2 regions of the Lacrimispora sp. genome follow, and region 2 is predicted to be linked to the other one. Evidence: riboswitches for the same ligand, from Rfam matches in the RefSeq annotation. Region 2 holds a riboswitch; the other holds the start of a gene.
The links. Region 2 has a riboswitch for FMN ahead of ACLTWA_RS04750 (ECF transporter S component). Riboswitches for the same ligand answer to the same signal wherever they lie in the genome.
Positions count from the first base shown of each region.

Region 1: it holds a riboswitch for FMN, as region 2 does, so the genes downstream of both, ribD (bifunctional diaminohydroxyphosphoribosylaminopyrimidine deaminase/5-amino-6-(5-phosphoribosylamino)uracil reductase RibD) here and ACLTWA_RS04750 (ECF transporter S component) in region 2, are expected to answer to the same signal.

Region 1 covers NZ_JBKVXF010000001.1:825,956-841,034, reverse strand. Annotated here, with positions in the region: gene ACLTWA_RS04225 (bifunctional 3,4-dihydroxy-2-butanone-4-phosphate synthase/GTP cyclohydrolase II) at 1-633, opposite strand, end outside; gene ACLTWA_RS04220 (riboflavin synthase) at 642-1,268, opposite strand; gene ribD (bifunctional diaminohydroxyphosphoribosylaminopyrimidine deaminase/5-amino-6-(5-phosphoribosylamino)uracil reductase RibD) at 1,268-2,353, opposite strand; FMN riboswitch at 2,500-2,613, opposite strand; gene nirJ2 (putative heme d1 biosynthesis radical SAM protein NirJ2) at 2,774-3,787, shown strand; gene ACLTWA_RS04205 (ABC transporter substrate-binding protein) at 3,790-4,728, shown strand; gene ACLTWA_RS04200 (FecCD family ABC transporter permease) at 4,688-5,713, shown strand; gene ACLTWA_RS04195 (ABC transporter ATP-binding protein) at 5,710-6,474, shown strand; gene ACLTWA_RS04190 (2-oxoacid:acceptor oxidoreductase subunit alpha) at 6,696-8,360, shown strand; gene ACLTWA_RS04185 (2-oxoacid:ferredoxin oxidoreductase subunit beta) at 8,361-9,206, shown strand; gene ACLTWA_RS04180 (YbaN family protein) at 9,378-9,752, shown strand; gene ACLTWA_RS04175 (DUF4491 family protein) at 9,773-10,078, shown strand; gene ACLTWA_RS04170 (MFS transporter) at 10,145-11,389, opposite strand; gene ACLTWA_RS04165 (TetR/AcrR family transcriptional regulator) at 11,721-12,284, shown strand; gene lon (endopeptidase La) at 12,393-14,810, shown strand; gene ACLTWA_RS04155 (DUF1858 domain-containing protein) at 14,812-15,012, shown strand.
Region 2 covers NZ_JBKVXF010000001.1:947,987-963,065, forward strand. Annotated here, with positions in the region: gene ACLTWA_RS04695 (DUF554 domain-containing protein) at 1-617, opposite strand, end outside; gene ACLTWA_RS04700 (AraC family transcriptional regulator) at 718-1,569, opposite strand; gene ACLTWA_RS04705 (ester cyclase) at 1,661-2,074, opposite strand; gene ACLTWA_RS04710 (phosphotransferase family protein) at 2,098-3,066, opposite strand; gene ACLTWA_RS04715 (pyridoxamine 5'-phosphate oxidase family protein) at 3,131-3,604, opposite strand; gene ACLTWA_RS04720 (hypothetical protein) at 4,205-4,459, opposite strand; gene ACLTWA_RS04725 (NAD(P)H-dependent oxidoreductase) at 4,341-5,285, opposite strand; gene ACLTWA_RS04730 (GNAT family N-acetyltransferase) at 6,729-7,169, opposite strand; gene ACLTWA_RS04735 (hypothetical protein) at 7,981-8,457, opposite strand; gene ACLTWA_RS04740 (PhzF family phenazine biosynthesis protein) at 10,343-11,191, opposite strand; tRNA gene ACLTWA_RS04745 (tRNA-Ala) at 11,460-11,532, opposite strand; FMN riboswitch at 11,744-11,860, shown strand; gene ACLTWA_RS04750 (ECF transporter S component) at 11,942-12,610, shown strand; gene ACLTWA_RS04755 (DUF4846 domain-containing protein) at 12,698-13,585, opposite strand; gene ACLTWA_RS04760 (MFS transporter) at 13,710-15,047, opposite strand.

The DNA of each region.
Region 1 (15,079 bases), 120 kb from region 2:
CACGGAAGCGCATTCTACCAGTTTGTCATGCTTTTTGCGGTAATTTTGCAGTTCTTTGATGGTGATGAAGGTAAGGCCGTAAGCTTCTGCCAGTTTTATTAATTCCGGAGTGCGCATCATGGTTCCGTCTTCCTTCATGATCTCACAGCATAATCCGCACTCTTTCAGACCGGAAAGACGAAGTAAGTCGACCGTTGCTTCCGTATGACCGTTCCGTTCTAAAACACCGCCTGATTTTGCGATTAAAGGAAACATATGACCCGGACGGCGAAAGTCCTCCGGCTTTGCGTCTTCCATCACACAGGCACGGGCTGTAATTCCACGTTCTTGTGCAGAAATTCCGGTGGTGGTACTGATGTGGTCAATGGAAACCGTAAAAGCAGTTCCATGGTTATCGGTATTATCCTGAACCATTGGAGGAAGCTGAAGTTTTTGACAAAGGGCAGCGCTCATGGGCATACAGATCAGTCCTTTTCCGTGGACAGCCATAAAATTTATATTTTCCGTAGTGGCAAACTGGCCCGCACAGATCAAATCCCCTTCATTTTCCCGGTCCTCATCATCAGTAACCAGTATGACCTTACCCTGGCGCAGATCTTCAAGTGCTTCTTCAATCGTATTAAAATGAAACATATTCCCTCCTAATTCTGACTGTATGAAAAAATGTTATTTAATGGGGCAGCAGCTCCAAGGAATTTTTCAACATATTTTCCTACACAGTCGTTTTCCAGATTGACAGTATCCCCAACCCTTTTGACGGACAGGGTTGTTTGCCTGGCAGTATGGGGAATAACGGATACGCTGAAATCATTTTCTGACAGTCTGGCAACGGTCAGGCTGATGCCGTCGATCCCTATAGAGCCTTTTTCTACAATGTAACGCAATATTTCTTTCGTCGTCCGTATGGTATACCAGATGGCATTGCCGTCCCGTTCCATGGAACGGATGATTCCGGTTCCGTCGATGTGTCCGGTGATGATATGGCCGCCAAACCTGCCATTCGCAGGCATTGCCCGTTCCAGGTTCACCATGGAACCGGAAGGAAGCCTTGAAAGAGAGGAGCGGATCATGGTTTCGTGCATCACATCTGCAGTGAATTCCGTAGGAGTAAAAGAAGTCACGGTCAGGCAGATGCCATTGACTGAAATGCTGTCCCCTGTTTTAATATCCTTTAGTATCCCGGATGCGCCAATGGTCAGAACCGCAGAACGTGCCCCCTTTTTTACGCTGCGCACAATACCGGTTTCTTCAATAATACCTGTAAACATCAAAGCACCTCGCTTTCAAAAAGGATATCGTCTCCCAGTACTGTGATCCGGGGCGGCGATAATGCAAACGCATGGTCTGGAGATTCCACCCCGGTGCCGCCGATGGGAGATTTTGCGTCAATGCCGCCAAACAACTTTGGTGCGGTATAAACCTGCACTTTATTTACGATTCCGTTTGTTAAAGCGGACCAGTTTAACGTGCTTCCGCCTTCCAAAAGAATGCTGTCCACGTTCCGTTTCCCAAGCTGTATCATCAGTTCCTTTAAGTCCACCCGTCCTTCCTTTTGAGAAACCGTAAGGACCTGGCATCCGGCCTCCTCATACGGTTTTATTTTGGACGCATCGGTACAGCAGGTAGCCAGAATGGTTTTGTACTGACTGGCAGTTTGAACGGCATGGGCCGTTAAAGGCGTCCTTAAGCGGGTGTCACAGATAATACGGCTGGGGCTTTTGCAGCCGTTTAAGCGGCAGGTCAGCATAGGGTTGTCGGCGAGTATGGTATTTACACCAACCATGATTCCGGAATATCTGTGTCTGTCTTTTTGCACCTGAAGACGGGAGGATTCCCCCGTAATCCACTTGGATTTTCCGGAATAAGTGGCAATTTTTCCGTCCATCGTCATTGCATATTTCATTACGACGTAGGGTGTTTGTTTCTCCATGAAGTGGAAGAAGACCTGGTTGAGTTTTCGGCATTCTTCCAAAAGAATCCCTTCCGTAACTTCGATTCCATGGTGACGCAAGGTTTTGACTCCTTTGCCGGCTACAACAGGGTTGGAATCCGGGGAACCGATGACAACCTTTCGGATTCCGCTTTCGATGATTGCGTCGGTGCATGGCGGCGTTTTGCCATAGTGACAGCATGGCTCCAGAGTCACATAAAGGGTTGCTCCCTGAGGAGATTCCATGCAGTTTAATAGGGCTTCACGCTCCGCATGGGGCATACCAGATCGCTGGTGAAAGCCCATTCCAATAATCCTGTCATCCTTTACGATAACAGCCCCCACCATTGGATTGGGACTGACCCAGCCAACCCCTTTTTTTGCAAGAGCCAATGCTTTTCTCATGTAATCAATGTCTGTCAACAGCACACCTCCTAAAATATAAAATGCCTTGAACCGATATCGTTCAAGGCCTGTAATCACATGATGGAGGGGAATGGTATAAAAAACAAAAAACTCCGAAATCAAAACGATTTCAGAGTGAATATACCATGCACATAAAAATGTGTCTGCATCTTCTTTCATCCAGACTATACTGTCGGCTTCGGAATCACACCGAATCAGCCTTGCGGCTCGTGGGCTTTACCACCGGTAGGGATTTACACCCTGCCCTGAAGATATGTATTCAATTATTTGTTAATATAGCACGAAGAAAAAGCGTTGTCAAGTGCCTTAAACTTCAAGGAGTCCGGAAAGCCTGATTCTATGGAACGGGCCCTGTACATATAATAGGCATATACTTTTAATCACTATGGGCAAAACGTATAGGGAAGGAGAAAATGGATGATTGTATCGTGGCTGACCACCAATCAGTGTAATTTAAGATGCAGGCATTGCTATCAGGATGCCGGCAGAAAAAGCGCAGAGGAACTGACCACAGACGAAGCAAAGAAAATGATCGGAGAGATAGCCTCAGCCGGTTTTAAGATTATGATATTCAGCGGAGGAGAGCCGCTCATGCGTCCGGATATTTTTGAACTGGTCTCTTACGCCGCTTCCATAGGACTGCGTCCGGTCTTTGGAACCAACGGGACGCTGATCACAGAAGAAACAGCCATGAAATTAAAGCAGTCCGGTGCAAAGGCCATGGGCATCAGCCTGGACAGCTTAAAAGAAGACAGACATAACTTTTTCAGGGGAAAAGAGGATGCATTTCAAATGACTTTGAAAGGGATAGAAAACTGCAAAAAGGCAGGTCTGCCCTTTCAGATCCATACGACCATCATGGACTGGAATAAAAAGGAAGTATGCGATATCATTGATTTCTGTGTGGAATCAGGAGCAATCGCCAGTTACTTATTTTTCCTGATTCCGGTAGGAAGAGGAAAGTTTCTGGAAAAAACCTCCCTGGAGGTGATGGAATATGAAGAACTCTTAAAAACCATTATGGAGAAGCAGAAGCAGGTTTCCATTGATATAAAGCCCACCTGTGCACCACAATTTATCCGGGTAGCCCGGCAGATGGATGTGAAAACCCGTTTTACAAAAGGCTGTCTTGCCGGATTGACCTACTGTATCATTGATCCTGTGGGAACGGTCAGGCCCTGTGCCTATATGGTAGAGGAAGCAGGTAATGTAAGGGAACAGCCCTTTGATCAGATATGGAAAAGCAGCCGGTTATTCAAAAATCTGCGAACACGGCGATATAAAGGGACATGTCGTGATTGTATCTACGAAAAAGAGTGCGGCGGCTGCCGCGCAAGGGCAGGATATTACCATGAAGGCGACTATATGGCAGAGGACAGTTACTGTGCCTATGGAAAGCAATTGGAAACAGGAGGTGTTGTGGCAGATTGAAAGTGAGAAGAATGATGGTTGGAGTGATTTTTTTTCTGCTTGCAGGCTTTTTGTCAGGCTGCAGCGATAACGGAAAGGAACCGCCGCCTTCCAGAGAGGGGTACCGTTTTGCAGATGCGCTTGATCAGGAAATTGCTGTTCAAAAGCCTGAAAGAGTGGTGGCTCTTATGGGCAGTTTTGCAGAAATATGGCTGGATGCCGGAGGAGAGCTGACGGCAGTTACAGATGATGCTTTTGAGGAAAGAGGGCTGACACTTCCGGAACCTGTAGTTACGGTAGGAACCTACAACAATCCCAGTGTGGAACAGATCCTGGCATGTGATCCGGACTTTGTGATCCTGTCTTCTGAGACAAAGGAACATGTGGCTTTAAAGGAAACGTTTAAGCAGGCCGGAATTACCGCCGCTTATTTTGATGTGACTTACTTTGAAGATTATTTAAAAATGCTTAAAATCTGTACGGATATTACAGGCCGGGACGATTTGTATGAAAAGAATGGTCTGGCGGTGAAAGAGCAGATTCATACCATCATCACAAAAAGCAAGGATCAAACGCCTAAGACCGTTTTGCTTCTCATAACCTATTCAGGCGGAGCCATTGTTAAGAATTCTCAGTGCATGACCGGAAAGATGTTAAAGGATTTAGGCTGTGTAAACATTGCAGATCAAAATCAGAGCCTGTTAAAGGAGTTTAATATAGAATCCATTATAAAAGCCGATCCCGATTATATCTTTGTTGTTGCCATGGGAAATGATGAAGAACTGGCTGAAAAAAACTTAAAAAAGACCGTAGAAAACAATCCGGCATGGAACGGCCTGAGTGCAGTGCAAAATGGACGGTATATTATTTTGCCAAAGGAAAAGTTTCTGTATAAGCCAGATGCGAAATGGGGAGATAGTTATGCATACCTTTCTGAAATCCTTTATGGGAACCAATCGTAAGGCGCTGCTCCTTTTGCTGTGTTCAGGAGCCGGTCTTTTGATTTCTGTTGGTTCAGGCCTGTGCCTGGGAGCAAGTCCCATTGGAGTGCCTGTGTTTTTTGATACTTTGATCCGGAACGATCCGGATGATTTTTTATACCGGATTATTATGACCGTCCGCTTGCCAAGAGTATTTGGGGCGCTTTTAGCGGGAAGCGGTCTTGCGGTATCGGGAACCATCATACAGTCTGTGCTGAATAATCCGCTGGCAAGTCCGAACATCATAGGAGTCAACGCCGGAGCCGGATTTTTTGTTCTTCTTTCATCTGCTCTGTTTCCGGCACAGTCCGGTCTGCTTCCGGTGTCAGCATTTCTTGGAGCGCTGTTGGCTTCCATGCTGGTACTGTTAGCCGGTGCAGGCAGCCGAATGTCCCAGCTGCTGCTGGTTTTGACCGGGTTTGTAATCAACAGCATTTTCAGTGCCGGAATGAATACCATTATGATCCTTTGTCCGGATGCCTATGTGGGAGCAGGCAATTTTCTGGTAGGGGGGCTTTCCTCCCTGACGGCAAATGCCATTGCCTTCCCGGCTGTCCTTATCCTTTTAGGTCTGATGCTTGCAATGCTTTGTTCCAGCGGATTAAACCTTCTCCATCTGGGGGCGGAATGCGCAAAAACACTTGGTATGAATATTTTAGTCAGCCGGTGTCTGTATCTTGCAATTGCTGCCGTACTTGCCGGTTCCGCTGTAAGTTTTGCCGGACTGATCGGCTTTGTGGGGCTTTTGGTTCCCCATGGGGTGAAGCTGCTCATTGGATCAGACAATCGTTTCGTAATTCCTGCCAGTGCCCTTATGGGAGGGATGTTTGTAATTCTGTGCGACCTGCTTGCAAGGACAATTTTCCTTCCCTACGAATTGCCGGTTGGGATTTTAATGTCTTTGATTGGAAGTCCCTTTTTTCTGTATCTGATCTTTAAAAACAGGAGAAACGGAGGAAAAGAATGATCCGATTTGAAAAAGTGACTTATTCCTACAATCAGCAGCCGCTGATACAGGATATGGACGTAACCTTTGAAAAAGGAAAAGTAACGGCGATCATCGGTCCAAACGGGTGCGGAAAAAGTACGGTATTAAAGCTGGCTTCCCGCCTTTTGCGTCCACAGAAGGGAAAAGTACTTTTGGATGGGCAGGAAATTGGTGCCGTTAAGCGGAAGAATTTTGCAAGAAAAGTATCTGTACTTCTGCAAAATAACCTTATTCCTGAAATGACAGTGGAACGTGCGGTCTTATCCGGAAGATACCCCTATCAGTCTCCTTTAAGACCTTTTAAAGAAGAGGATAAAACCATTGCAGAGTATGCCATGGAACTGGCTTGCTGCAGCTCCCTTAAGTATAAAAACATGGATCAGCTGTCCGGAGGGGAACGCCAGCGGGTGTTTCTTGCCATGATATTGGCTCAGGATACACCGTATATATTTCTTGATGAACCGACTACTTATCTGGATATAAATGTCTCCTATGAAATAATGGAACTGGTTCGGGAATTAAATGAAACCCTGGGAAAAACAGTCGTCATGGTTCTGCATGATATGGCTCTGGCCCTAAACTATGCAGATTTTATCTTATTAATGGAAAAAGGAAAAATCAAATCCTATCATTCTGTGCTTGATGAGGAGCTGCATCAAAGCATTGGCGATACCTTTCATGTGAAAATCCAAAGCTTTTCGGAATCAGAAAAATCCCAATTTTATATTATAAAAATGTAAAAATCTATCGTCTCCATGCGCAGAACACTTACCGGCAAGTCCGGGGCGGCGTTCCGCTTTATTTACCCGATGTTTCGGTAATAAGGGGAATAACAAAAGAATTCAAACTTTATTGGATATAAAATAAAATAATTATAAAATTTATAAAAACAACCGGAAGAATATTGAAAATATAATCGAACTTTGTTATAATTGGTCAAAATTCATAAGGAGGTAAGCCTATGTACAATATTCTGATTGGCGGTGCAGCCGGACAGGGAATTGATACCACAGTTGCTATTTTAGAAAAGCTGCTGAAGCGTTCCGGCTATTATATTTTTACCACCAGGGATTTTATGTCCCGGGTACGCGGCGGCCATAATTTTTCATTACTCCGTTTCGGAACGGAAGAAATTACTTCTCATAGCGATGTTCTTGATGGAATTATTGCATTAAATGAAGAAACCGTTGAATTACATAAGGATAAACTGACAGATAGAGGATTTGTATTGTGCGATACCAGCCTGGATTGTCCGGCTGATGAAAAAAACATTATAAAACTTCCCATGAACCAGTTGGCAAAAGAACTGGGTAATCCGAGGGCATTTGCAAGTGTTGGCATTGGTGCGGTGCTGAAACTTTTTGGGGAACCTTTTACCTATGTAGAAGAAATCATGGCCGGTGTCATGAAAAAAGAAATTCTTGAAGTAAATGTGAAAGCAGCAGAAGCGGGATATAACCGGGTGGAATCCATGTATGAGCATCTTGACGGCGGCTTTCAGGACTATATGCTGATTTCGGGCAGTGAGGCCCTTGGACTTGGTGCGGTGGCAGGAGGTCTGAAGTTCTATTCCGCATATCCTATGTCTCCTTCCACGGCAGTGCTTGAATACCTGGCTTCGGTTGGCAACTTGGCCGGTGTGGTTGTGGAACAGGCGGAAGATGAGATTGCCGCAATCAATATGGCTTTAGGTGCATCTTTTGCAGGTGCAAGAGCTATGACAGGAACCAGCGGCGGAGGGTTTTGTCTGAAAGTAGAGGCATTAGGCTTTTCCGGAATTGCAGAGATTCCTCTTGTAGCGGTGGATGTACAGAGACCGGGACCGGCAACAGGACTTCCGACCAGAACCGAGCAAAGTGATTTGAAGTTTGTTATTTCCGCTTCCCAGGGGGAATTTCCCCGCATGGTCATTGCATTGAGAAATCAGGAAGATGCATTTTATCAGACCGCACGTGCATTAAATCTTGCAGAAAAATACCAGATCCCTGTTATTTTGCTGAGTGACCAGTATCTTGGAGATGGAACGGCATGTGTGAAGCCTTACGATCCTTCCAGACTGACCCGGACGACCTACGCAGCAGAAGCAGAGGGAGAATATCTCCGCTATCGGATTACAGAGGATGGGATTTCTAAAAGACTGGTTCCGGGAGTCACAAGCCATCTTGTTACGGCAGATAGTGATGAGCATGATGAAAGAGGCTGGATCACAGAATCTGCGGAAGTCAGGAACCAGATGATGGAAAAGCGGATGAGAAAGCTAAAGGGCTTATGCCAGGAACTTTTGGAACCGGAATTCTTGGGAGATGAGAACTGTACCACCCTGCTGCTTGCCTGGGGCTCTGTCTATGGCCCGGTAAAAGAGGCTGTAAAAACATTGAATCGGGAGGGAGGAGGCTATGGAGCCCTTGTATTTGGTGACATTTATCCTCTTCCTCAGGAAAACTTAATCAAGTACTCAAAAGGAAGGACCCTGATCAATGTGGAACAGAATGCGACCGGACAGCTGGCTTCCTTAATCCGTGGGGAAACCGGAATCAGCTGTGACCGAAGCATTTTAAAATACGACGGACGGCAGATTACCGGGGAAGAAATCGTGAAAGAGGTACTGAAAGGAGGTTTGAGGTAAATGGAAGAATTCAAAACTTATGAAACAGCCTGGTGTCCGGGCTGCGGTAATTTTGCCATATTAAACAGTTTAAAAGCAGCACTTGAAGAACTTGGCAAACAGCCGAATGAAGTTCTTATGGTAGCGGGAATCGGCCAGGCGGCAAAGACTCCCCAGTATTTAAGCGCCAACAGCTTTTGCGGTCTTCACGGCAGAGCGTTACCGGCAGCAGTGGCTGCAAAGATAGCCAATGAAAAGCTTACGGTAATAGTAAATTCCGGTGATGGAGATTCCTATGGAGAAGGAGGAAACCATTTTCTCCACAACATCAGAAGGAACGTGAATATCACTCATTTTGTTCATGACAATCAGATTTACGGTCTGACAAAAGGGCAGGCTTCTCCCACCACATCGGAGGGTCATATCACAGGAGTGCAGACAGAAGGCAATATAAATCCGCCCTTAAATCCAATCCTTCTGGCACTGGCTGCAGGTGCAGGCTTTGTTGCCAGAGGCTTTAGCGGCAACGGCAAACAGCTGACAGCAATCATGAAAGAAGCAATTGAATATCCCGGCTACGCATTCGTGGATATTATGCAGCCCTGTATTACTTTCAACAAAATTAATACCTTTGCATTTTATAAAAATGCGGTAGAACCTCTTGGGGAAGATTACGATTCGGGGGATAAGCTGGCAGCCATGAAGCTGGTCATGGAATCCGGTGATAAAATTCCTACCGGAGTCATTTACAGGGAGGATAAAACAGAGTACCACAGAAAGCAGCATCTGCTAAAGGACGGGAAGCCGTTGATTGAACAGGAATCTGAAGCCAGTGTATTAAAGGATCTGATTCAGAGTTTTGTATAATTAGATAAATGTTCAACCTTGAAATCATTCTAAAAAAAGGCTAAGTTCAGGTCGTTTTCCGTGACTTCAGGCTTAGCCTTTTTGATCATATCGATGAAAAGAGAATAATATTCTTCTTTCGCCGGCAATAGAATAAGATAACGGATGGAATATAAAGAAGGAGGTGCATGATTGGGAAAGATTCTGCTGATGATCATGGGAATAATATCTATGGCTCTGGGAATGGCAGGGGTCGTGGTGCCGGGGCTGCCGGCAACACCCTTCTTCCTGCTTTCTTTGTTCTGTTTTACGAAAAGCTCCAAAAGGCTGGACCGCTGGTTCCGGAGCACAAAGATTTTTGAAAAATATGTAAAGCCCTATGAAGAGGACAAATCCCTGACCCGGAGACAGAAGCTTAGCATTCAGCTAACTGCCGGAGCTATGATGATGATAACCTTTTTGTTCCTTGATCATATGGCGGTACGCCTGTTTCTGATTATTGCTTTTATCCTCCATAATTATGTATTTCTATTTGTAATCAAGACAAGGAAAGAAGAAAGTCCCTGATATGAAAACAGGAACTTCTAATGGTGAAACTTATGAATTATGATGGAATAATAATAGGAATTGGATCGTTTCTTATGATTGGACTGCTTCATCCGGTGGTCATTAAGGCAGAATATTATTTTGGAACGAAAATATGGCCGGCATTTCTGGTTTCCGGGATCGTGTGCATTATACTCTCTCTTTTTGCATCCGGAAGAGTACTGTCCCCTCTTTTGGCAGTCCTGGGATTTTCCCTTTTGTGGAGCATTAATGAACTTTTTGAACAGAAAAAAAGAGTAGAAAAAGGATGGTTTCCACGCAATCCCAAGAAAAAGTTCTTTGAATAACATACATACCGATTTTTAAAAAGAAGGAGATGATAAGCAGAATCGTCTTCTTTTTTTAGACTAAATTTATGCAGTCAGTCCTTTTATGGAACACTTGCTTTTAAGCAGGAGCAGCCAGACGCCTATGGCAGCCAGTGAGCAGGAGATCATGATGATTCCAAGGCCATGGACCATATTTCCCCAGGCCAGAGAACCCATTGCCATGCCTGCACTTCCTAGTATGGTCTGCACCGCATTGATTAAAGAGGAGGCAGAACCAATGTCTTCGCTTTGCTGGTCCAGAAGAATGCTGGTACTGAAAGGTCTTATGGCTCCTTCCACTAGGGTAAATGGAATATAGGAAACCAGGAACAGGAACGGCGAGCGGTTTCCTGCAAAGAGGACGCAGATTCCGCTCAAAAGAGCCACGCCAAAGCAGCACCATGCAAAACGGAATCCGGACACCTTTCCAATGGTGCGAATGTAGATAACAGGTCCCAAAACAGCAAAAGCCGAGTTTGCAGCAAAAAAGTAGCTGTAAGTTTGCGCATCCAGGGAAAAATGATTCTGATATATGTAAGAAGACATGGTTACATACCCCATGTATGGAGCTGCGAGCATGGCGGCAACAATCAGAAAACTGGTGAATCCAAAGTTCCTTAAAACCACTGTAAGACGTACCAGAGAACTGCCCATACTTCCCAGGTGCCGGTCCTTTTTGGGTAAGGTTTCCTGAAAGAAAAAGGTTATTATCAGTGTGAAAAAACCAATCAGGGTAAGAATCCAAAAGGTTTCCCGCCATTGGGCAAACCGCAAAATGGCGGCTCCTGCAATGGGAGCGATCATTGGTGCAATTACGCTCATGGCCTGAACCACAGCAAGGACCTTACTCTTTAGGCTGCCGGAAAAACTGTCTTTTACAAGAGCTGTAGAAATAGCCATGACACCTCCGGCACCCAGAGACTGGACCACCCGAAAGAAGATCAGTTGTTCCATGGACATGGAAAGAGCACAAGCAGCACTTCCGGTGGTGTATAAAAGCAGACTTGTAATCAGTACAGATTTTCGCCCGTACCTGTCACTGATGGGGCCAAACATAATAATTCCTATGGCGAAAAAGAAATAAAAGGCAATTAAAGTCAAGTTGACCATTGCGGTGGTCGTTTGAAAATAATCCGTCATGATAGGCATTGCCGGCAGATACAGATCAATAGACAGCGGAATAAACATTCCCATTAAGGAAATGAAAAATATAAGTCCTCTGGCTCCAAGATGCGTTTGAGGCATCAGTAATATGTTATTTTTTATAGATGTTGCTTTTTCCTTTCTCATGATATCAAATCTCCTGATCCTATTGGTATAGACAGAAAAACCCCTGAAATTGCCTGAAAATAAAAAAAAGATAAGCAATCAACAGCATCTGTTGACAACTTATCCAGCACATTCGGTGTACCCTCCGTCACCAAAATATAATAGCTTAAAAAAAGACTGGTGTCAATATGCGGATTTAAATTATTGGAATGCAATAAAAAGATGGACAGACCGTTCTATACCAATTCAACAAAAGACATTTCTCGAATAAACAGCCATGACCGTATATGTTTTAAAAATAGCTTGACAATAAGTGAATGATCATTTATTATAGAATCACAGAGGTGATGGCATGAGAAAAAAAGACGACGAAAAAGTGAGAAGCATAAAAGAAGCAGTTATTAAGCTGATCCTGCAGGAGGGCTTTCATGGCACTTCTGTCTCTAAAATCGCCAAGATGGCAGGGGTTTCGCCGGCAACGGTATATATTTATTTTGAGAATAAAGACGATATGCTTCATGATATCTACATGGAATACTCCGAGGAGATTTATGCGTATCTGTTAGACAGCATTGACCGGAAGATGGAAGGCCGGAGGCAGATCGAAGCCCTCATCCGCAGCTATTACAACTACATTTTAGAGAACAAAGAGATATTTAGTTTTGTAGAGCAGTTTTCCAATTGTCCATCTTTAGCAGGCAAGTGTACCGGCAGGCAGGGAATCTGTAATATTTATAACCTGATGGCAGAGATGAAGGATAACAACATTATAAAGAACTACAAAGAAGACAACTTGATTGCGATTATTTTCCAGCCGGTAAAGGCAATTGCAGTTGATAACCGGAAGAGTGAAGCTCAAAAGGAAGATCTGTTGCAGGAGATGATAGAAATCATACAGTATGCATTATTACGGTAGGTAAATGCGGGATTATATTACAGAGAAGTTCTGTAGGGAATCTCGCAAAAAAATATTTTAATATAAATGAATATTCACTTATAAAATACGCACAGAAAGGATAAAACTATGAAAAATAACAAAAATAATCAAACAGGTATTGTTTTTCCAGTCTCATATAAAGTTTTATTGCCGGATGTCGTAACTTCAATTCATATGGAGCTTTTTGATGAAGCGCTAATAGAGTATCTGGAGAGCGATGAAGCAGTAAAAATCGCGTTGCCGCTGAAGCAGAATTTTGGCAGAACAGAAAAGACAGAAGATGATTTTTACCGTACCGGCGTTCTCTTTGAGGTGATCAGCCTGGAGAAAACGGAAAAAGGAGTTCAGATTTCCGTTAAATTAACAGACAGGGTTGAGGTAAAAGAGTTTCATGCAGAAGATGGCCTTTTGCTGGCGGATTACGATCTTTCCCCCGATATCGATGATCTGGATGAAAAGAGCCGGGAAGAGATGCTTGGTTATATCAAGAAGATCAGCGGTGAGATCAGTTCCAAATTTACCGGAGGAGAGCAGTATCAGAAGGTAATCGATGCCTTTCATGACTTAAACAGTCTGATGGTATACTTATCCCAATTCATACAGCTGCCTGTCAATGAACGTTATGAACTACTGGAATTGCAGTCTGTAAAAGAGAGAGGCCTGCGTTTCATGGATCATATGCTGAAACATAAGGAAATGATCCAGCTTCAGATGCAGATTTCTGAGAAGTTCTCGGAAAGGGCCAACCGTTACTACAGAGAATCGGTTCTCAGGGAACAGTTAAAGGCCATTCAGGAAGAGTTAAACGAAGGAAAAGAAGAGAGCAGTAAGAAAGAACCGGATTATTTAAGTAAGATTGAAGAAGCCGGAATGCCGCCTGAAATCAAAGAAGCTGCCCTTGAAGAATACAGAAAGATGGAAGATCAGGGTCCCAATAAGCTGGATTACAACATAATCCGCAATTATCTTGATCTTTTGGTCCAGCTTCCTTGGAAAAAGGAAGAGGCAAAGGATATGAATCTGGAAGAAGCCAGACGAATCCTCGATGAGCAGCATTATGGCTTACAAAAAGTAAAGGACAGAATCATACAGCATTTGGCTGTAATGCAGCTGAATAAAAACAAAAAAGGTTCTATTCTCTTACTGGTAGGCCCGCCAGGAACCGGTAAAACAAGCCTTGGCAAGAGCATTGCAGAGGCCCTTGGAAGAAAATACACCCGTATAAGCTTAGGCGGTGTAAGAGATGAATCAGAAATCAGAGGACACCGGAGAACCTACGTTGGCGCCATGCCGGGCAGAATCATACAAAGCATTCGGAAAGCAGGGCATTCCAATCCGGTTATGGTATTAGATGAAGTGGATAAGCTGATGTCCGGAGGCTTCCATGGGGATCCGTCCAGTGCGTTATTGGAGGTGCTGGATCCGGAACAGAATGCAAGTTTTACGGATCATTATCTGGATCTGCCTTATGATCTGTCCGATGTGTTCTTCATTGCAACTGCCAACTCTTTAGAGAGTATCCCAGGTCCGTTGCTGGACCGAATGGAAGTGATCCCCATTTCCAGTTATACGATCGAAGAAAAGTTTCACATCGGTAAAGATCATCTGTTACCGGCAGTTTTAGAAGAACATGGACTCAAAGCCGGTCAGCTTGTTCTGGAAGATTCTGTTCTTAGAAAGATTATCAGTGATTATACGCTGGAAGCCGGAGTCAGGGGACTGAAAAAACAACTGGCAGCTCTGGCAAGGGTTACAAGCGAGAAAATTGTTTCCAACAAAGGAGAACAGCCCTTTAAGGTCAGGGAAGAAGATCTGGAAGAGGTACTTGGCAGACAGGTATCCCGTCATGAAAAAGCCCAGTCAGACAATCCGCCGGGTGTCGTTACAGGACTTGCCTGGACACCGGTTGGCGGAGAGATCCTCTTTATTGAAGCCACGGATATGCCGGGAAATGGAAACGTGATCCTGACAGGAAAACTGGGAGATGTAATGAAAGAATCCGCAAGGATTTCCTTAAGCCTTTTAAAGTCCAGACTTCCTTTAAATTCCTTTAATTTTAAGGAGAGGGATTTGCACATTCATGTGCCTTCAGGAGCCGTTCCCAAAGATGGTCCATCGGCAGGAATTGCATTATTTACCGCATTGGCTTCTCTGGTCACAGGGAATAAAGTAGATTCCAGGCTGGCAATGACAGGCGAAATCACGTTAAGAGGCGCGGTCCTGCCTATCGGCGGATTAAAAGAAAAACTTTTAGGCGCCCAAAGAGCAGGTATAAAAAAGGTGTTAATACCAAAAGATAATCTGGTTGACTTAAAAGACGTACCGGAAGAAGTAAAAGAACAGCTTACAGTCGTTGCCGTAGAAACTGTTGAAGATGTGCTGAAAGAGACGCTTGGAATTTCTCTTCCAAGACTGGAGCACATGCTTTTGCAGAACGAAGGAAATACAAGAATGCTGGATGCCACCACCCCATTAAAAAATAATTTAAGAAGAGAGGTAATTTAATATGACAGTGACAAAGGATACTTTAATTGGAGAGATTTTAAGAGAGGACCAGTCCACAGCACCATTCTTTTTTGAAATGGGAATGCATTGCCTTGGATGTCCTTCCTCAACCATGGAAAGCCTGGAAGAGGCATGTATGGTTCACGGAGTTTCCGTAGATGAACTGGTAGGAAAGCTCAACAGCCATATGGCAAAGCAATAACAAAGTGATTAAAAAAAGAACCGCTGCAGAATCTTACGAATCTGCAGCGGTTCTTTTTCTGTGAACG
Region 2 (15,079 bases):
AAGGTGTGAATAGATTTGATCTTTAATATAGATAATCCTGAAGCAAAAATAAGAAATCCTCCAACGATTGACATCTCCGTCATCAGCTCTGGTGTAACAAACGGCCCCAGTTGATATGCAAGAAGAAAAATTCCACCCTGCCAAAGAAACAATACCAATGCGGATAAGGCAATCCCAACTCCATAAGTGGAACCCAGTACAAGAGAAGTGACAAAATCCAATGCCGCATTTGTAAACAAATACGTATGGTTATGATTCAGTGCGCTTTCAATCGGTCCAAGAACAGACAGCGTTCCGAAGCAGAAAAGCATAATGGCAGTTGACAATCCCTGACCCAAATTTGTTTTGGAGTATTTTCCCACAAATTCAGTGAATTTGCTGTCTAAATTTATTGCCGTACCCAATATACCGCCAATGGCAAGACTTATAATAAATAGAACGGGATAATTACTATTAGACATATTTGTTATAACAGCATGTAATCCTAAGCCTGTTGCTGCAAGCCCCATTGCATCATAAAGAACTTTTTGATACTCTTCTTTCAGCCCTTTTTTTATCAATCCGCCGATTATACTGCCTGCAAGAATAGCTCCAGTATTTACAAGTGTTCCTATCACTTTTTTCTTCCTCCGTCAAATAGTTATATATATAGTAAACCCTCCAGCTGCCAGAGTGTCAAGTGATTTTTATACTTTCCATTATACCGATGTTAGCTCCTTAATTCTTTTTTACTACAGGTATCCAAACTTCATAAACTGCATTTTCCGGGTCAGGGCTTTTATAAACTTCAATATCCGGAGCATTTCCATACTCATATCCCGATGTTGGGAGCCATTCTGTCACAATTCTTCTCTCTAATTCCTGAATCGATATATTTGTTCCGTTTCCCGAAAAGACAGCCCAGGTCGCTTCCGGCACTATAAACTCTTCCAGTTCCGGGTCTTCCAAATGATTGTTTGCCACTGCTATATAATATTTCCAATCCGATTCTTCATTACATGAACTGACACCTAACAGCCCGGTTACCTCTCCCTCCATCATGCCAGCCAGCTTTTCTATTGTACCATTTTGAAACGCCTTTCCCCACAAGGCCGGAACCACTTCAAAGTTCTTTTCAATTTCTTTTTCTAATGGGACCGACACCCCAAGAATCCGAAATGCCTCTTTCTTCTCCACTCGATAATCCATAACACAATCTCCTTTTATTGTTATTTGGAAGCTGATGGGCGGATATGCTTTCAAATTATGGAGGCCACCTCTCACTTCGGAAGGTGCAATACCATGGATCCGCTGAAAAGCCCGGTTAAATGCCGTAGGTGAATCGTAACCGTATTTCAAAGATACATCTATCACTTTATTACTTCCATCCTGCAGATCTGCTGCAGCTTTTGACATCTTTCTTCGTCTAATATATTCCGATAACGGAACATCTGCCATATATGCAAACATTCTTTGAAAGTGATAAGATGAACATAATGTGATTCTGGATATTTCATCATAATCAATTTCATCCGTAAGATGCTCCTCTATATAATTTATTGCATTGTTCAATCGTTCTATCCAGCCCATATCTTACTCCTTCATACATTATATTTGCTATGGAGCTGGTTATCCTCTCTTTATTCTATCGGAAAAAGAGAGGAGGTCCAGCTTCTTTATCTTATAAAGCCGGGCAAATGATCTTTGCTTCAAACAAGGCTTCAAACGTATTTGCAGCTCCCCCGTGTTCCAGGATTTTTCCGTCTCTTACCTGATCAATATTCACCCCGGTAATACGTAACTTTTTTCCGGAAGGCTTCATCCCCAGCCATTCTCCTTTATGCGTTCCTTCCATGATAAATTCTGAAATAACATAGTCCCTGTCCGAATATTGGCGTGTAATGATCATCTTTAAATCCGGATAAGTCTTTCTTACTTCAATCATGTGCTGCTGCATCCCCTCTGCCCCAACCGGTATGATTGTTTCTCCAATTCGAATGACACACTCTTCAGACACATAATCGGGAACCTCATTAATTAAATGATTGGAAGTTATATGCTCATAAAAATACTTTACTCTTTCTATCGGATTCATTAGTTTCCTCCTGGACGCAATTATTAACGAGTTGACATTTTCACTAGTTCTGCATATTTATCACTCAATAATGCCGTTGCCCGGTAATAGGAATCTGCTGTTTCGTATCTCCGGTAAATATGCTCCTGTGCCATAATCATAAGCAAATAAATATCATACCAAAGGATTCTCCGCCTTTCTGTTTCCGAAAATCCCTTAATTCCGTATCCTCTTAGAAAATCAGCAGACTGGGCATAGGACCGGAATCCCACTTCCATAAGCGGATCCCCCCACAGGCAACGCTCCCAGTCAATCAAGCCTGTGATGTTCCCATCTTCAACAAAAATATTGCCATCCCATATGTCCCAATGCACCAATTGAGGTGTTATAACACTCTGGAATATGCCTCTATCCTTTTTAAGTTGTTCCAACAGCCCACTGGGGGAAATGACAAGGTCAATCTTTTCTTTCTCAGCATCCATCAGTACGGATTTGATCATTGCTGCAAATACATCGAACCAGCATTCCCCTTGCAGCTCCTTTTGGCCAGGATATCCAAAACGGTCACTGGTTATCCGGTTAATCTCCTGATTTAGGGAGCCTGCCAGATAATAAATATGACTTATTTGCTCAGAAGCCAGCAAAGACTTTTGAGAAGATAAGCTTTTTCCGTCTATCTTCTTCATAAAAAAATAGGGAGAACTGCAAAGTGTGCAGGAGGGATCATAAAACTCCACTTCCGGCAGCGGAACCCTGGTTTTCTGTGCCACCAACTGCATGGAGCGCACTTCCGATTCCATGATATTCTTTTCATAGGTCATGACCGTTACTTTAGGGTCGGGAGCTATTTTCAGAATGCTTTTTGTTCCATCCTCAAAAGAAACTTCGTAAGCAATATTAAAATACCCTTCTGTCAGTTCATGCAGATTTTCCATTTTTCTTTCCGGAAATGCATGTTGAATCAGCTTCGTAAGTGTGGATTCGCTTTGAATGTTTTTTGTTAAATATTTCATTTCTATGAGAACCTCCTCTTCTCTACAGCCTGTTAAGATCTGCGGGTGAGTGCCTGTTTCTGTACTAAGGCGAAACTGTTTTTTTATACCTGCAGGTTCTGAATTTTCCCCCGATCCAAAAGGTGGCCTCTAATGTGGTGAATTTCAACAATCTAAATTTTGGATCCGCGATGCCTTTACTAAAAAAACGCCGGTCAGATTCTGACCATAGCTTTTCTTTTAATATTTCATTCCCGACGAATTCGACCTCACCAACCAAAGTGACACTATCTCCCCCTTTGAAATAGCATACAGAGGCTTTCGGATTATTTTCAAAGTGAGTCGCTTTTCCATGAAGCATGGAACGTTTGGAGGTAATAAAATATATCTCCCGAAAGCCACTGCTGCCTGCTTTTGTCATGGCACAGGTCCTGGGGTAGCCGTTCTCGTTTATTGAGGTCAGGGTTGCAGTCTGAACCTCCTCCAGCAGCAAATCCGCTTTGTTCTCAATTTCTGCTGTTCTTTGTTTTTGTATCTCTGATGCTTTTATAAACTTCACCTCGCCTTCTTTTCTTTCATTTGGAGTCAGCAAATCAAGTTAAGATTCATCTTTTTTAGCTGGAGCCGTCAACTCAATATGATTTCCTTCACTATCCTCAAATTCACATACTAAGTTTTGTCCAATTAAAGTAACAGGAAAAACAATTTTCAACCCGCATAGTTTCCGGTGTAGTGTTTCTGAGTTCTCAACTTCAATACTCGGCAGGCAGTTATTTCCAAAGCTGTGAGATTCCTGTTTTTTTTTCAAAAGCAAACAGACCTAGCCTGAATCCGTTTATTTCAAAGACACTGTATATGCTGTCCCGTGTTGTCACCGGCCGTTCAAAAAATCCTCATAAAAAGCAATGGCGCGCTCCATATCTAAAACGCATAAATAATGCGAACGTATATTACAATTAATCATTTTTATCCTTTCCGGGTGTGAAATCTTGTTAGGTATGAAATCATTTATCAGAGTCCTTTTTTAATTCGTAAACTATTTTGGCTTTCATTGAATTCCACGTCTTTGGTAAGTCTTGCTCCGGTCTTTCCGGTTTCACTGGAATTGGCCTTATATTAGCCTTCTCATACATCGTGAGCTGCCGATAGTAAATTTGGTTCAATACGTTTCAAACTGTGCCATGCTTTCTGGAATATAATGATAATATAACCAGTGATGCCGTCTGTGCCTGTATTCTTTATTAATACCATCCACATATAAACATCTCATAGGATTGAATTCTACTCCCCCATGTTTAGACGCGTTCGCATAAAAAGGATGAAGCGATGGAATCCGAATAGCGTTTTTTACGAGCCTTGAATTCTTCTGACTGACGCACTTTTGCAAATGCACCTTCCATACGCTGAATGTCATAACCATGGATAAATTTTCCTGGAATGGTATCATGAGCATGTTCCAGCTGTTCCACCGGGAAAACAAACTTTGTCCTCCCCTCTTCTATCACTATATCTCCCACCATCCCGCATAAACCACAGATGGCTTTTGTAGACTCATGATCCAGATAAAAGAGCTTATTGTGACAATGGGGACATACTCCCTCTTCTCCCTGATAGGCAGCATGCTCCACATCTTTTGCAGCATTTGCCAAATTTACTCCAACTTTATGTACTTCAGCCAACCGTTTATCATCCATAATGAGCTCTTTGGCCCATGGATACCAGGTGTTATCGATAATTTTCCACATTGGAGTCAGTGCCAGCATGGCATGTTCGCATTGAACTCTGGTTCCCCAGTCAGAGCCTCCTACTCCCATGTAGGAAATCACTTTATCTTTCAGAATCCGTGGATCTATTGCCTTTCCATCAGTTTCTTCTGCTACTCTGGAACCAATGATGTTGTTTCCACGGTCCATTCTTGGACCAAAACGATCCATAATGGTATGAAACAGGCCAGAAGCCCCTTCCTCAAAGATCGGATCAGATATAATTATTCCATCCGCATCAAGCATTTTGTCCAAAAGCCAGTCGAAGTCATCCTTTATTACACACATATTTCCTTTTCCGGCCAAAAGTGTCTTTACACAGGAACAACACCCGGTACAATGCTTAATATCCAGTGAGGACATTCGGATAAACTCCACATCTGCACCTGCCTCCTTTGCCCCAATTAATGCTTCCATACATACAGAATCATTGGTTCCGTTCTTCGTTCCAAAAGAAATACCTAATACCTTCATCATAATCTCCTTTTTTATATGAATATGAATTTATATTAATTTTTTATATATGAAATCAATCACTTGGGCCATTAATGATGATAGGACCTCTGTCATCTACCAGTATATTCTCTGTTACTGCCATACAAGGTCACGAAAAACCTGGGAAAATGATTTTTCTGCTTTTGGAGGATTGGCGGAATAACGTAAGCGATTTCCTTGATATTATATGGATTGGATACATTATAAATTTCCAGTCCAGCATGGAATAACAGCAGTACTCAGGAAATGCCCTCTGCTCCAGCCTTGGTTTTTGGTCTATGGATTCATGAAGGATATGAGGACCAAATGGGGCAGCTGCACTGAGATCAGCTATGTTAATGTTGGGATAGGTAAAATTCGGAATCAAAGTAGGTTGTTTTGGGTCACTGACATTAATCATATGTATGCTGTTCGATGGCTGGGCTCTTTTATTCAAATTATTGCTATAATGTGCGTAGTTTTTTCCTTAACTTTATGCATACCTACATTTTTAACCTTTGTATTTTATTTTATGATAAATTGTAAAATAATTCAATTAAATAATGATAATTTATTGTTCGATTATTTATTTTCTCGCCATAATGAATCGCTTTTTTTTATGGATTCACCAATGCCACTTCGATTTATTAAGCGTTTTATTCTTATAAGTTATGATTTAAGCCACAAGCAATCATGCCTGTGGCTTATTGTATAAATGGAGATAGTCGAATTTGTACTCATGACCTGTTAAATGCCATTCAAATGTTCTCCCAGCATTGCTATGCCACCATATGCTAAAAACCATTTATATATGCGGTTTTTCGCCTTTTTTATTTTCAAACTATATAGCGGTTCAATTTTAAAAACAAAATCCAAGATTATTATAGTGAACTAATAATTGTCCGTATGAAGATAATCAATATTCTCTTTGCAAGCCAGTCTTTCATCGGATACCAGAGTACCTTTCTAGTAGATGCTTGTCCTGTCGATATCAAGGAGTTCAGTTCTCTTAAAAACTGGAATTTCTTAGTCATTAAAAGGACTTGTGCTAAACTTACGCTCATCGTTAGGTTCAAAAAATTCTTCTTTCCCGTAATGGGGCAGGTTTGGTTGAAGATTCTTTTCAGTTTCCATGTATTGATTTCTTTCTCATGCTTATGCAGTTTATTTAGAAAGTTTAAATGAAATTTTATACTAAAGTTTTGGTCTGGACATGGCGATGAATCATTTCTTCATAATGATTTTTTAAATATCAGATCTATTAAAAATTTTTCAAAAAACTTCTTGATTTGTAAGACCATTATAGTTTGTATATATGAATTATTCCTGCTCTAACAGTTTTGACGGAAGCCGCCCCTATTGGGCTTATAAGTATCATGTTTGAGAAAATCAAACGGTGCATGTTTATGCCTTTAAAAGGTAGAGATTGTATTATAAAAACAAATACTATAACTTAATCCAATACCTTTTAGTCATTCTTTTATTACCATTAATTACATTTTCAATTACCTCCTGAATGGTACCTCCATTTTTTTCAATTACACGTGCAAACGCAAAATTATCATCACTACAAGTTATTAAAGACTTATTCAAATATAAGTTTTGTTTGGCATATTCCAGCGCAAAAAATAGCATTTTAGTAGCAATTCCCTCATTCCATCGGGAATAACGCACGCCATATCCGATGTTACCTCCAAATTTGGCTAATGCATTTGTCAATGTATGACGAATGCAAACCTCACCAACAAATTCATCATCATCTACCATCCATAAATAGGTTCCTCTTACCCAACCCTCGGGCAGATTTATTCCAACTTCACTATTTTGGATTTGTTCAAAAATATTTCCATTTAGGTGTAATAGCTGATTCTCAGTAAAACTTGTAATTTCAAAACATCTTCATATCACAAAAAGCCATGACAATTATATATTTCCTTTATTAAAAACAGTTTTTACATATAAAACAAATGATTTCTGAATCAGGTATAACTCAAACCAATGATATAGGTATAATTGATGTAATAATTCATACATGAATTTATCCCATAGCTAATTCTTTAACATGGAATGTTTATCCGAAATTTAAATATGCTATTAAAAGTATATATCAAAATTTAAATTTATCAGCTGTCATTATTTATATGCTTCTGAAGAAACTTTAATAATACAAAAAACGACACCTCAATGATATATAATGCCTTTGAATCTAATATAATCTTTATTCATATAAAAAAGAATTTTATGACATATTAATTAAAAACACCACTGAAATTTTTTCATTGGCACTGATTTATACTCAGAAGATTTAATGATAAAGATAATAGAAACAATTTTAAAACAGGTATTATCTCGTGGCTTCAACAAATTTAAACGGTGCTAGCTATTTTCCGTATATTCTGCCACAGTTAGAGCTTGGCCTTTGATTTTAAGTTATAGGGGTAGATGTACATACGGATTCCTCCGTTTCCCTAATATATTTTTGTAAAAAACAGGCGATTCCGCGGAGCACATACTCCACACATGGAATCGCAACACTTTTGCCCAGTGCCCTATATCTAACACCATACAATCAATTAGGTAGTACGTACCTACAAAAAATATGGTTCTTGAATGACACAAAAAAGAGGTTGTATTTAACCGTTTAAGTTCAATTTACTGTTTTTATTAATATACCATATTAATCCTGATAAAATAATTTCTATTTCTTTTGTTTTCTATTCAACAAATAAATTATAATTGGAATAATTAAAATAATCCAAAACAATGCATTACGATGTAGTATTCTCCATCTCCCAAAGCCTTCTGTTAATTCATACTTATTAAATATTTGTATAAATATCGAAATCCCAATTATCTGAATTACTTCAAATAGTAAATATGAACTTAGGTACATTTTTAAATTAATTATTCTTGTAAGCAATATAATACCGATAAGTATTAAAAAGAAAAAGTTGGCTAATAGAAAAGCATTTGTAAAATATTGGGAATAATTCTTAAAATTTTCAGCTTTTACGACAATTTCTTTTTTCTTTTCGCCTGCTAGTCCATTTCCATCCAGCATTAATCCTATATAATTATATATAAATTTTAGAGCAAGCATATGAAAAGATAACACTAATATAGATATAGCTGTGACACTACCAAAATACATCTTTGTTTTTTTATTTATCATCATTCTTTTAGTTTCCCGCTCCTGCACTCACCATATATTGGTGGTTTCAAAATCTTATTCTTGTGAATAATAAAAGTATATTTCTATTGAATATAAACGAGCTGTGAAAAAAGCTTTAAACTTATCATGTAAAATTCAGGAACTTGTTCTAACATCTCTACAAGTTAATGTCCAATTTTGTAAATAAGAATATTCTGCTCGAACAACTTTGCATTATAAGCACGCTTTACTTCCCCTGTATTAGGTTTGTATATTAAAGTACCGCCTACTTCCATTGTAAGACAGCCTGAATTGACAAAACCTTTTTGAACTTCTCATTATTGCTATAACATGCTTAGTTTTCTTTTCCTTAAACTTATACATACCTACATTTTCAACTTGTTTACTTTATTTATTTTATGACAAATTGTAAAATAATTCAATCAAATAATGGAACTTTATTATTCGATTATCTACTTTTTCGCCATAAAAAATCACCTTTTTTACTTTTAATTCATTAAGTGTCCAATCCCTATAAGTTATAATTTAAGCCACAAGCATTCATGCCTGTGGCTAATTGTTTAGTGAAACACACTTTTCACCTTCATTTTTTTCAAAATCCACAACATCTTGTAGTCTAATTCTTATTTTTCTTTTCATAACCACAATACGTTATTAAAATCACTGTTTCAACATGTATCGGAAGTAGAATAGGAATCACTACAGCACCTGAATTCCTTTGGAAGTAGCTTATATTTACTAAAATTTCTTCCTGATTTTTTAACCTTTGTTAAAACCATTAGCTACTTCATCCTATAAGAGGATTTTACCTGTTTCCTGCATTCCTAGACAGACTGCACAAATTTATTTATTTCATTCTTTTTTTAATCCCAAATAAGAATCTAGCAATTCTTATTCGTTTGATTAATTCATATACGAAGACGGTAATTCCAAAAGAGGTCAGGCATATAATCACATATTGAACGAATCCTGCCTTTACATGCGGAATCGTAAAATAGCCTACGATTACAATTATAGATTGATGAAATATATATAACGAAAAAACAGATTTTTATTATCTAAATATCGGGATTTGCCCCAGTACGAACACTTCTTCATTAATCTCTCATCCCATGCCAGATATATTTCCATATCATAACGGTATGCCGATATGTAATCTGCCACATAATAACCTTTGGCTTCAAAAATGGCTGATCCCCACCAGTCATGCCTTTGGGTTCTGGAAATTTTTCCATAACATGATTTGATAGCTCATTTAATATCGTAGCTGCCAATCCTTTTATTCGCTCCAAAAAGGCTATTCCAAGTAGTTAAAATTTTCTATGAGATATCCTCTTTTCATCACATAAAGTTGCTATAGCAACAGGCCTGTTTTTGAGTACTAAAATGCAGATATTCAAATACGGATCATAATGCTTTTCTTTACGTATCTCAAAAAATGCTTATGCACAAACCGAAACCTCGTTAATACAATAGTTAAAAGCTGCTATATGCACATTCACCAGATTATCAAATGTCCCATCCCTATAAATTATAATTTAAATGGAGATAGTGAGATTCGAACCCAAAACCTCTTGAATGTCATTCAATCCCTCACCCAGTTGAGCTATACGTTGTCTTTTATCTTTACCAAATTCCTATTTAATAGACTTTTTTCTCATTATACCCTATGTCAGCCGTGGAAGAGCAAAAAAACAGGTCCGAAAACTGCATTTTTCAGCCCTGCTTTTTGCTCATTGTTCACTCAAAAACCACAACATCTTGCGGTTCACCTCTGATATTTCTTCTCTTTACCAAAATATATCATCATTGTCATTGTTTCAACATGTGTGGATTGTGTGAAAAAGATATTTCTTGAATCCAGTGAGACTTTGGTGGAAGCGCATATTTAAATTAAGAGTTGTCCTTTCACAATTATTCTAACATCTCCGGCCACCTTAATGTGTCCTGTGGATTGATCCGCAGATACTTTTATCTTGCTGGGTCTTCCTACGAAACCGCCTTGATTAATTAATATATCTTCATCAGCATTACAAATATTCCATTTATAGAGATAAGTTCCAGTCGGACCAGCCGCACTGCCGGTTGCTACATCCTCGATCAATCCTCTGTTATCCCAAGTACGACCTTCCATTCTATCTATACTAAACAAATAAACAAATTTAGCTTGAATTTTCTCTAATTGCTCCTCAAAGTCCTTGGTACTGATTTTTGCCTTTTCTAATCCTTCAGCAAGAGGAACAATCAAATATGGTAATCCAGTTGAAACGACCTCCATTGGAAGAGTAGGATGAAGATGGTCTGTTGTAAGATTTAGCGCATGCAAAAACATATTGACCAATTCACCCTCAACAGTTCCCAAAAATCTGGGTACCCCCTGATTCATCGTAGCTTGAAAATAGCCTTCCATTTTTACTGATTCCGCTTGCAAGGTTTTATTGTTTAACTCAAAAACTGCGGTTGCGTTCTGTGTTTCCGCATACAGTTTCTCGTGAATTACTGCCATGGCTCCTAAAATCGGATGCCCGGCAAAATCCAATTCCTCTTCCACAGTAAAGATCCTGGCGCGAAAACGCTTCTCTCCAGTCTGTCTGAGAAAAATAGTCTCAAATTGCTTGAACTCCTGTGCAATTGCCTGCATATATTGCATACTTATATCTTCTTCATGAAATATAACGGTCAAACCATTCCCTGACAGAATTTCACAGCTAAACACATCTACATGATAATAAATCATTTGCTTTCTCCTTTTTCACCGCACAGCATTTATATGGAAAGTTGTTTTTTATACGGTACTCTCCAGTAAGCAAATCACTTTTGTATACCCTGTATAAGAAAACCTATTTACGGGTTTCTAAAACATAATTATCATTTCAATTTTAATGAGTAAAAGGGCACATTTTGAAAAACGAAAAATCCCTTTTGCCCTTAATTTACCAAGTGTCCCGTCCCTGTAAATTATAATTTAAGCCACAAGCATTCCTGCCTGTGGCTTATTGTTTAAGTGGAGATAGTGGGATTCGAACCCATGACCTCTTGAATGCCATTCAAGCGCTCTCCCAGCTGAGCTATACCCCCATATGGTCGAAAACCCTTTATTTATCTGGGTTTCCAGCATTTTACTTCTTTAAATCTACTTCTTCTTTGAGGGGTCGCACACCCGACATCTCGCGCTCCCAGCTGAGCTATACCCCCATGGCAGCTATTATAGCAAACCACAAAAAAAATTGCAACAACATATTGCATTTTTTTAGAGTGATGTTATAATACATCCAGAACATTTGCATATAGTTGTCTTCAGGGCAGGGTGTAATTCCCGATCGGCGGTAAAGTCCGCGAGCGCATATTGCGCAGAATTGGTTTGATTCCAATACCGACAGTATAGTCTGGATGAAAGAAGATGTGTTAAATAAGGATAATACACCGTCTATTATTAACACCTGAAGGACATACTTTCAGGTGTTACTTTTTTCAGGAGGCATGTATTATGAATATGAACCAAAAAACCAGCAGACTTACCATTATGGCTATGCTTTGTGCACTGGCCTTTGTGGCGGTTCTTGCCATTCGGATACCACTCATTCCTGCTGCACCATTTTTGGAATACGAACCAAAAGATGTGATTATTATGACGGGGGGATTTCTTTTCGGGCCTTTGCCTTCCGTTCTGATTTCCGTAATTGTTTCTTTTGTGGAGATGTTTACAATCAGCAGTACAGGGGTAATCGGATTGATCATGAATATTCTGTCCACGGTGGCATTTGTTTGCCCTGCAGCCTGCCTCTATCAAAAGCGCCATTCCACGAAGAGCGCTTTTGCCGGAATGATTTTAGGCAGCATTCTTATGACAATTATTATGGTGTTATGGAATTATTTAATTACTCCCATTTATATGGGATACCCGAGAGAAGCTGTCGTACAGCTTCTGCTGCCGGCGATTGTTCCATTTAACCTGATAAAATGCGGAATCAATACAGCACTGACCCTTCTTATTTACAAGCCGCTTGTCACAACTTTAAGAAAATCTAATCTTTTGGCCTCACGGTCAGAGGATGAACAAAAGACAGGAAAAATAAATTCAGGCACAATTTTTCTCCTTGGAATTATACTGGTAACCGTCATCATGGTGCTAATGGTCTATAAAGGAATTATATAATAAAATAAAAAACAGCCATTTTTACGCTGTCTGAAATATAACTTTTAAGAATCATCTCAGACAGCAGGAATATGGCTGTTTTTCATTCTATTTCTCCAGAAATGCCTTCCACCGTTTCAAGCCATCTTTTTCAAATACATACTCCGGCGTAACAAGGGATTCCTTAATTTCCGAAACGTAATACCAGGGATCTTCTTTGTGAAGGGGATTCTTTAGCACATGAAATTCCTGTGCCAGCATGTATCCCTGTGCCAAAAGAAAACACTTATTTCCTGCCTGGTCTTCTGCCACATCTACTACCATCACACAATGCCCCGGACTGCCTCCCCGGATGAATAGGTCTCCGGCCAGTATCTGATTAAGCTCTACATTACCGCTTTCATTTTCCAGGGACATGGTTCCTGCATAGACCATGACCTGCCTCAAATACTTGGCAAAATTATCATCGGAATCATCAAAGGCTGCCCGCGCCTCCCAACGCACCTGATTTCCTTCTACGGATAAACGCTTTCCCGATCTCCATGAAGGGTAATCCATTAAAAAACCATTGGTAAGATGGAAGGATATGGCATCATATGCCCCCACTGACCAGAGATATTCTCCATATATCCTTATGGCACTGTCTGCGCATTGCTGCAGATCACCTTCCACCAATGGTACGGAAAATACGGCTGCATGTACATCCTGATTCTTCTTCCTGCTCCCATCATATAAAAGTACAGGACTTTTATCTGGTTTTATAGCATAATTTCTCAAGAACCCCTGGAGACTTCCCATTGGTTTTTCAAGCCTTTCATAGCCATCAGGGGGTATCAATCGTTCTTCTAAGGTCGCTCCCGATGGATTAATGAAAGACTTTTGCTTTGGTTTAACAGAAACTGTCTCTTCACCAGGGAATCCATCATAAGGTGCCTGCTCTGTTTCCACAGTAACTTCTGGTTTGAGCAAGAACTCCTTATTCTGTATTGCAGCCACACAGACCAGACCGCCTGTAATTATCATACAGATTCATTGATTCATAGTTTGCACCTCCGTCATGGTAATATGTCTATCATAACTTCATACTACAGAATCAAGCAGCAAAAGATGGTTTGCTATGTTATAAAAGATCGCCTGGCTCTGCCTTGTTTTCCGACATTTTATCTGCCAACTCCTTTATATAACGGTTTTTATGACTCATAAGACAGGAGAATGCTCCCAAAATGCCTGTACATAAAAACATAACTGCCATTCCGCTCCCCTTTCCGCTTCCTACCAGCTTCATTAAAACCACTGCTGACGGCCGGCCGGATGCCATGAACGGCTCAAACACATAATCAGCAAGATAACCTCCCAAAAGAATTCCAACAGGTATGGTGGAGTTCTGGATTGCTTTACGCAAGGCAAAAATGCTTCCCTGAATTTTTTCTGGAACAGTCCGGTACAGAATCATGGTCTGTCCTGCCATGATAAAAGGAATCGGTACACTGGCCGCCAGTCCAGCGATAAACCATGTTACAAGATTCCTCCCCATTCCCATTAACAGATCTCCAAACAAAAAGGAAACTCCTGCCGATACATAAACCAGCTTAAGAGGATTATCATTTCCTTTCCTGCTTGCAACTATCACACCACCAAGAATACCACCAAGCCCTAGCACACCGCTTACTGCGGAAAGTACTTTTGCATCATTGCCGCTTCTGGCTAAAATCATAGGCGATAAAATATTTTCGTAGGTGAGCCTTGAAAAAAAGTTAATAATTGCCATGCTTATAATAATATAAAGAATACCTTTTTCTTTCTTTAGGTAGCTAAGGCTATTGTGGAGACTGCCTGTCTGCCTGCACCCCGATTCTTTTTTAACTTCTTTTCTCCCGGAATCCGTATTAATATGGCGCTCAATTTTAACAATGAATAAAGTTGCCATACAAAACACAAATGACAGTAAATCAGCAAGTAAAACAAATGGAAGGCCTGCCAAACCAATGATCATTCCAGATAACATAGGAGATGCCACCAGAATTAAATTACCAGAAAATGACTGAAGGCCGCTCGCCTTTTGATATTGCCCCTCAGGAACCAGAGACCCTGTTACTACTGCTGCTGCAGGTGATTGAAATGCATTTGTCAGTCCAATAATCATATTCACAACACAGATCAGTTCCAAAGAAAGCTGATTTCTGCTCATTTCAATAAAAATACCAACCGTTAAAAATGCTGCTATCGTATCGGATAGAATAAGAATCATTTTTTTTGAATGACTGTCTACGAATCCGCCCACAAAAACACTGACAAGTATGTATGGCAAATAGGTACAAAAGGTCATTAATAAGACACTCATCGCAGACTGGTTTTTTTCAAAAGCCCAAATCGTAAGAGCAAATGCCGTCATAGAGCTTCCAAACTGTGACACAGATTGTCCAAGCCAGAATATAATATAATTATTTTTATTTTTCATTGTATTCTCTCCTTATAAGTATACATCCTTAT